2 regions of the Marinobacter sp. EN3 genome follow, and region 2 is predicted to be linked to the other one. Evidence: predicted binding sites of a transcription regulator. Region 2 holds the regulator's gene; the other holds the start of a gene.

Region 1 (3,401 bases), on a different contig from region 2:
GATTTTCAGGGCTCGTCTCAGGTTGTTTGTCTCAAGCTCCCTGAGTTCGTGCTCTGTCATCAGTTCACCGTCGAAATGTCTGGCTGGCGGCATGGGTTCCAGCGTGTGTCTGGCGACAGAATCCGGACCCTGCAGGTCCAGATCCAGCCGGCCATCGGCTGTGATCACCTGACGTTCAATAACGTTTTCCAGCTCCCGAACATTGCCTGGCCACGGGTAAGCTTTGAGCGTTTCCACGTCCCGCTCCCGGAGTGCCAGCGGTGGCCGGTTGAATTTCTGGCACGCCCGGTTCAGAAACTCCTGGGCGAGAATGGGAATGTCCTCGATACGTCGGCGCAACGGCACCGACTCAATAGGGAACACATTCAGGCGAAAGTACAGATCCTCCCGGAAGTTCTTGTCCCGGACCTCGGTTTTCAGGTCGCGGTTGGTGGCGGCAATGACACGAACGTCCACGGCTCGGGTGTGGTTTTCCCCCACGCGTTCGAACTGTTGATCCTGCAAGACCCGCAGCAGCTTGCCCTGGAGCTCCAGTGGGATCTCGCCCACTTCATCCAGAAAAAGGGTACCCCCATCGGCGAGCTCGAAGCGACCAACCCGGTCACTGACGGCTCCGGTAAAGGCACCCTTTACATGGCCAAAGAACTCACTCTCAAACAGATCCTTGGGAATCGCTGCGCAGTTTACCCGGATCAGGGGGCGATCCCTCCGGCTGCTTGACTGATGAATGGCCCGGGCAATGAGTTCCTTGCCGGTACCGGATTCCCCGGTGATCAACACGTTGGCATCGGTTGGGGCGACCATTCCGATTCTGCGCACGATGGCTTTGATAGCATCGCTCTGGCCTAAAATTTCGTGAAAGTGGTATTCCGCACTGAGTTCTTCCTGAAGGTAGGCGTTTTCCATTTCCAGACGGTGTTTCAGGGTTTCCACTTCCTCCAGTGCTTTTTGCAATTCCTTCTGAGTCTCAAGCCGGGCAGAGATATCGCGAAACACCACCACGGCACCAACCGGGTGGCCATTGTCTATAATGGGCGTGCTGGTGTATTCCACCGGAAAGCCGGTGCCATCCTTGCGCCAGAACCAGTCCTCGCCAACCCGTTTTACACTGGCATCCCGAAACGCGGCATAGATAGGGCATTCTTTCAGTGGGAAGATGCTACCGTCCTCGTGGGAGTGGTGCACCACCCGGTGAATCACCCTTCCCATCAGCTCGTCAATGCGCCAGCCCAGCATGCGTTCCGCTGCCGGGTTGGCAAAGGTCGTCCGTCCCTCGGCATCCACCCCGTAAATGCCTTCGCCCACCGCGTGCAGGATCAACTGGTTTTCCCGCTCCATGTCCTTGAACAGTTCTTCTACCCGCCGCCATTCCAGCAGGCCACCCCGGTGGTAGTGGTTGGCGTCGTGTCGTTCCCGCAAGGTGCGCAGCTGGCGCCGGTCCCGAAGCAGTAGCAGGAGGCTCTGGGATTCGGCTTCACCCACCCGTGAGGAAGAAATCTCCAGCTCCACGTTGCGCCCATCCCGATGCTGCAGGATGAAATCCCGGCTCCAGCCATGACTGCGAAACAGGGTTTCCTCGGTAAAGGCGATGAGCTGAGGCCGCTGGTCGGTGAACAGGTGGGTACAGGGAGTACCAATCAGAGACTGTCTGTCGGTTCCGACCAGCCGCCCCATGGCGCTGTTGGCAGCGATGATGAGATCGCGCCCGGCATCCACCAGCAGCGCCGCCTCCGGCAGGTGGTCAATCCAGCTGGTGGTACTGGTGGATGTTATTGCGGCTTTGATTGTCATCGGGTTGTCCTTTCTCTGGCCTGACAGAGACAGAACAAACCTTGTGCCAACTCTGAAATTTCGTAGTGGAGGCTACGAAATATCGTTAATTACGAAAGTTCGTAATTGGCAGGAAGCACCGAAGAAAAATAAAAGCAATATAAAACAAGGTGTTAAATATTTTTTGGGGTTGGCACAAACCCTGCGATATCTCCTCCAGAACGTGTTGTCGGCCCGGGAGCAGATTCTCTCCGGGAGCCGAGCCACCACTTTACTGCACCGCAAGAGTGCATAAACGACCCGTACTTCAGGAGAGTGCCCCATGACGACAAAGAGCCTTGGTAATCCGTTTGATGGAGACAAATCGCTGATCCACGCCAAAACCTGTGGCTGCCCGGACTGTAAGCCCGGCCAGGACGCCCCGGCAATTTCGCTGGACCTAAAATCTTCCGTCAGCAGGCAGGACGCATCGGAGGCGCCACTGAATTCAGAAGAGATGATGGACCGAGCCATCGAGAGCGCCGTTGTCCGCTCCGTATTCGGCCACAACGACCACAGCCGCCGCAGCTTCATGAAAATGATGGGTGCGGGCACCGCCGCCGCGCTGCTGGGCAGCGTGTTCCCCATGGACAAGGCCAAGGCTGCGGTTAAGGAATCCCTCGGCAAGCTTGAGAAGACCAAACTGAACGTCGGCTTTGTACCCATTACCTGTGCCACGCCGATCATCATGGCTCACCCCATGGGCTTCTATGAACGCTACGGCCTGGACGTGACCGTGACCAAGACCGCGGGCTGGGCCGTGGCCCGGGACAAGTCCCTGGCCGGTGAATACGACGCGTCCCATATGCTCACCCCAATGCCCCTGGCCATGACCATGGGTGCCGGTTCCACACCGGAACCGTTCATCATGCCGGCGGTGGAGAACATCAACGGCCAGGCCATCGTGCTGCACGTGGACCACAAGGACAAACGCGATCCCAAGCAGTGGAAGGGCTTCAAGTTCGGCGTGCCGTTCGAATACTCCATGCACAACTTCCTGCTGCGTTACTACCTGGCCGAGAACGGTATCGACCCGGACAAGGACGTGCAGATCCGAGTGGTTCCGCCACCCGAGATGGTGGCCAACCTGCGTGCCGGTAACCTCGATGGCTACCTGTCACCGGACCCGTTCAACCAGCGTGCCGTGTGGGAGAAGGTGGGCTTCATTCACATGCTTACCAAGGATATCTGGGAAGGCCACCCCTGCTGCGCCTTCGCCTGCAGCCAGCAGTTTGCGACTCAGAATCCGAATACCTATGGAGCCCTGCTGCGCGCCATCATTGATGCCACCCAATACTCCAACAACCCTGAAAACCGAAAGGAAATTTCCGAAGCCATCGCGCCCAAGAACTACCTGAACCAGCCGGTCCCGGTAATACAGCAGGTGCTGACCGGGTACTACGCGGACGGCCTGGGCGAGGTGAAGAATGTGCCGGCTCGCATCGATTTCGACCCGTTCCCCTGGCATTCCATGGGCGTGTGGATCCTCACCCAGATGAAGCGCTGGGGCTACATCGAGGGCGACGTGGATTACAAGGGCATTGCCGAGCAGGTCTACCTGGCCGGTGAGACCGGCAAGCTCATGGAGGAGA
Region 2 (3,401 bases):
GACGGCAACGTATTCCGGGGCGACGTCATCCACTACGACACCGTTCGCCGCGTTGTTACTGCGGAAGGCGGCACGCCATCCGACGGCGGCTCCGGCCGGGTGGAAATGGTGATTCAGCCTCGTAATTCAGCTCAATCCAGTGACGGGAAAGGTTCGGATGGCAGTTCTCAGGGCCAGTAATCTGGCAAAAAGCTACAAGCAGAAAAAAGTGGTGCTGGACGTTTCTCTGGAAATTCGCTCCGGCGAGATTGTCGGCCTGCTCGGCCCCAACGGCGCCGGCAAGACCACCTGCTTCTACATGATCGTGGGCCTGGTGCCTGCGGATCACGGCCGGATCACCATCGACACCCAGGACATCACCCCGCTGCCAATGCATGGGCGCGCCCGCAAGGGCATCGGTTACCTGCCCCAGGAGGCCTCCGTGTTTCGCAAACTGACCGTGCGGGACAACATCACGGCCATCCTCGAAACCCGCAAAGGCATGAGTCGGGCGGAACGGGAAGCCAAGCTGGAAGAGTTGCTGGAAGAGTTTCATATTACTCACATCCGTGACAGCGTGGGTATGGCGCTATCCGGCGGCGAACGCCGCAGGGTTGAAATCGCCCGGGCGCTGGCCATGGAGCCCGCGTTTATCCTGCTGGACGAACCCTTCGCGGGCGTAGACCCTATCTCCGTCAGTGACATCAAGCACATTATCCGGCACCTGCGGGATAAAGGCATTGGCGTATTGATTACCGACCATAACGTTCGGGAAACCCTCGACATCTGCGAGAATGCCTACATCGTTTCCGGCGGCCACATCATCGCCTCCGGCAATGCCGAAGCCATTCTGGCAAACCAGCAGGTGAAAGAAGTGTATCTGGGTGATGAGTTCCGGCTCTGACCTGATAAAACAGGGTTTATCCGAGGTCTGATTGTTTTGATGATCTGTAGCAAGTAAACTCGGCAAAAAACTTGCTTATACTGTTCACAGACAATGGCAAGTAACCAGCGTACAACATTTTTTTCGGCCTGTGCGCCGGCAAAGCAACAACCGGGATGCCCATGAGTTATGGATCTTGAGCCATGGTTATGAAAGCCTCATTACAGCTTAAGCTGGGCCAGAGTCTGACCATGACGCCCCAGCTGCAGCAGGCCATACGCCTGCTACAGCTTTCTACCCTCGATCTCCAGCAGGAAATCCAGCAGGCGCTGGAGTCCAACCCCATGCTGGAAACCTCAGAGGACGATGAGCAACCTGAAGGCGACGAGCGCGAAGAGCACGAGCACAGTGAAGCTTCCAGCTCTGAGGCCAACCAGGACGACAGCCACCAGGACGCGAGCCCGGACTGGGACGAAACCGAGAACGGCCCAGACTGGTCGTCCGAGAACGACATTCCGGACAACATCCCGGATGATCTGCCGGTGGATACCGCCTGGGATGACATCTACCAGTCTGCCCCGGCTCCGGCCAGCAAGGGCGAAGACGAGCACGAATCGGATTTCGAAACCCGTAACTCGCCCACCGAAACCCTGCAGGATCACCTCGAGTGGCAGCTGAACCTGACGCCCCTGAGCGAGCGGGATCAGGCCATTGCCCACGCGCTGCTGGACGCCGTGGATGAGCGCGGTTACCTGACGTCTGATATCGAGGACATTCACGCAGGCCTGCTGGACGAAACCGAAGAAGACCCGTTGGAACTGGACGAAGTGGAAGCGGTACTCCACCGCCTGCAACACTTCGACCCGCCAGGCGTGTTCGCTCGGGATCTCCAGGAATGCCTGCTGATTCAGCTCAACCAGCTGCCACCGGATACCCCCTGGCTGCGCCAGGCGAGACTGGTGGTTACCCAGTTCCTGCATCTGCTTGGCAACCGGGACTACGCACAGCTGTTGCGTCGCAGCCGGCTCAAGGAAGACCAGCTGAAACAGGTACTGGCCCTGATCACCAGCCTGAACCCGCGCCCTGGCGATGTCGTGGATCGGGCCGAACCGGATTACGTTATCCCGGACGTTATCGTACGCAAACACGAAGGCCGATGGCGGGTTGAACTCAACCCGGAAATCGCTCCGCGTATCCGGGTGAATGCAAGTTACGCGTCGCTGATCCGTCGGGCTGACAGCAGTGCCGATAACACCTACCTGCGCGACCAGCTGCAAGAGGCGAAGTGGTTCATCAAGAGCCTGCAGAGCCGGAATGAAACCCTGTTGAAAGTGGCCACCCGCATCGTTGAACACCAGCAAGGGTTCCTGGATCAGGGTGAAGAAGCCATGAAGCCTTTGATTCTGTCTGACATTGCCCAGGCGGTGGAAATGCACGAGTCCACGATTTCCCGGGTTACCACCCAGAAGTACATGCACACGCCCCGCGGTATTTTCGAGCTGAAGTACTTTTTCTCCAGCCACGTCAGCACCGCCGAGGGCGGCGAATGCTCGTCTACAGCCATCCGGGCGATGATCAAGAAGCTGATTGCCGAGGAAACCCCGAAAAAGCCATTGAGCGATAGCAAAATTGCAGCCATGCTAGGGGAACAGGGAATCAACGTGGCGCGGCGTACCGTGGCCAAATACCGGGAGACCATGCATATTCCTCCCTCGAACGAACGAAAACGCCTGGTTTAAACTTTCGCCGGTGCAAGATGCACTGGCACGCAATCCGGCAAGCACGCCGGCAGTATGACAACAGGAGACGCCTATGCAACTCAACATTTCAGGCCATCACGTAGAACTGACTCCCGCTCTGAAGGATTACGTCAACACCAAGTTCGAGAAGCTGGAGCGTCACTTCGACCACATCAGTAACTGCCAGGTCACCCTGGAGGTCGAGAAGGTGCGCCAGATGGCGGAAGCCACGCTGCACGTGATTGGTGGTGAGATTCACGCAAAGGCAGAAAATGAGGACATGTACGCCGCAATCGACGCTCTGGTCGACAAGCTGGACCGTCAGATCCTCAAGCACAAAGAAAAGAACGTAGACCGGATGCACGGTAACGGCGGTCGCTGAAGCGCGAACCTTACCGGGTGTTTCATGAAACGAGCTGCGGCGGGGCTAACCGGCCGCAGCCTTTTTTTTACGGACATGCAGTCGATCCATGAGCGAGCCATCCCTGACCATCGACAATATTCTTGCCCCTGAACTGACCCTCTGTAAGGTGCCGGCCTCAAGCAAGAAACGTGTGCTGGAGTTCATCGCTGAACGGATTCACTTTCAGGATGAAATCCTCAGCGACACCCAGATCTTCAACAATCTGGTCTCCCGCGAACGCCTGGGTAGCACCGGTATCGGTGAGGGTATTGCCATCCCCCACTGCCGACTGGAAGGCCTGGACCGCGTCATCGGCGTACTGATGACTCTGGAAGAGCCGGTAGACTTTGATGCTATCGATAACCAGCCGGTAGATCTGGTGTTTGCCCTGATCGTC

Evidence for each region. Region 2 encodes sigma-54, which starts transcription at its own class of promoters, with help from an activator protein. Its sites were predicted from a motif close to ANTGGCATNNANNTTGCTNT; they were not measured.
Region 1: a site for sigma-54 is predicted at 1,823-1,842, ahead of Q675_RS24070 (sigma 54-interacting transcriptional regulator). Genes of this name have one in related genera too.

What each region holds. Positions count from the first base shown of each region.
Region 1 covers NZ_AXCC01000012.1:20,337-23,737, forward strand. The annotation lists gene Q675_RS24070 (sigma 54-interacting transcriptional regulator) at 1-1,791, opposite strand, end outside; gene Q675_RS24075 (ABC transporter substrate-binding protein) at 2,093-3,401, shown strand, end outside.
Region 2 covers NZ_AXCC01000025.1:35,829-39,229, forward strand. The annotation lists gene lptA (lipopolysaccharide transport periplasmic protein LptA) at 1-180, shown strand, start outside; gene lptB (LPS export ABC transporter ATP-binding protein) at 158-883, shown strand; gene Q675_RS29410 (RNA polymerase factor sigma-54) at 1,072-2,601, shown strand; gene hpf (ribosome hibernation promoting factor) at 2,675-2,983, shown strand; gene ptsN (PTS IIA-like nitrogen regulatory protein PtsN) at 3,072-3,401, shown strand, end outside.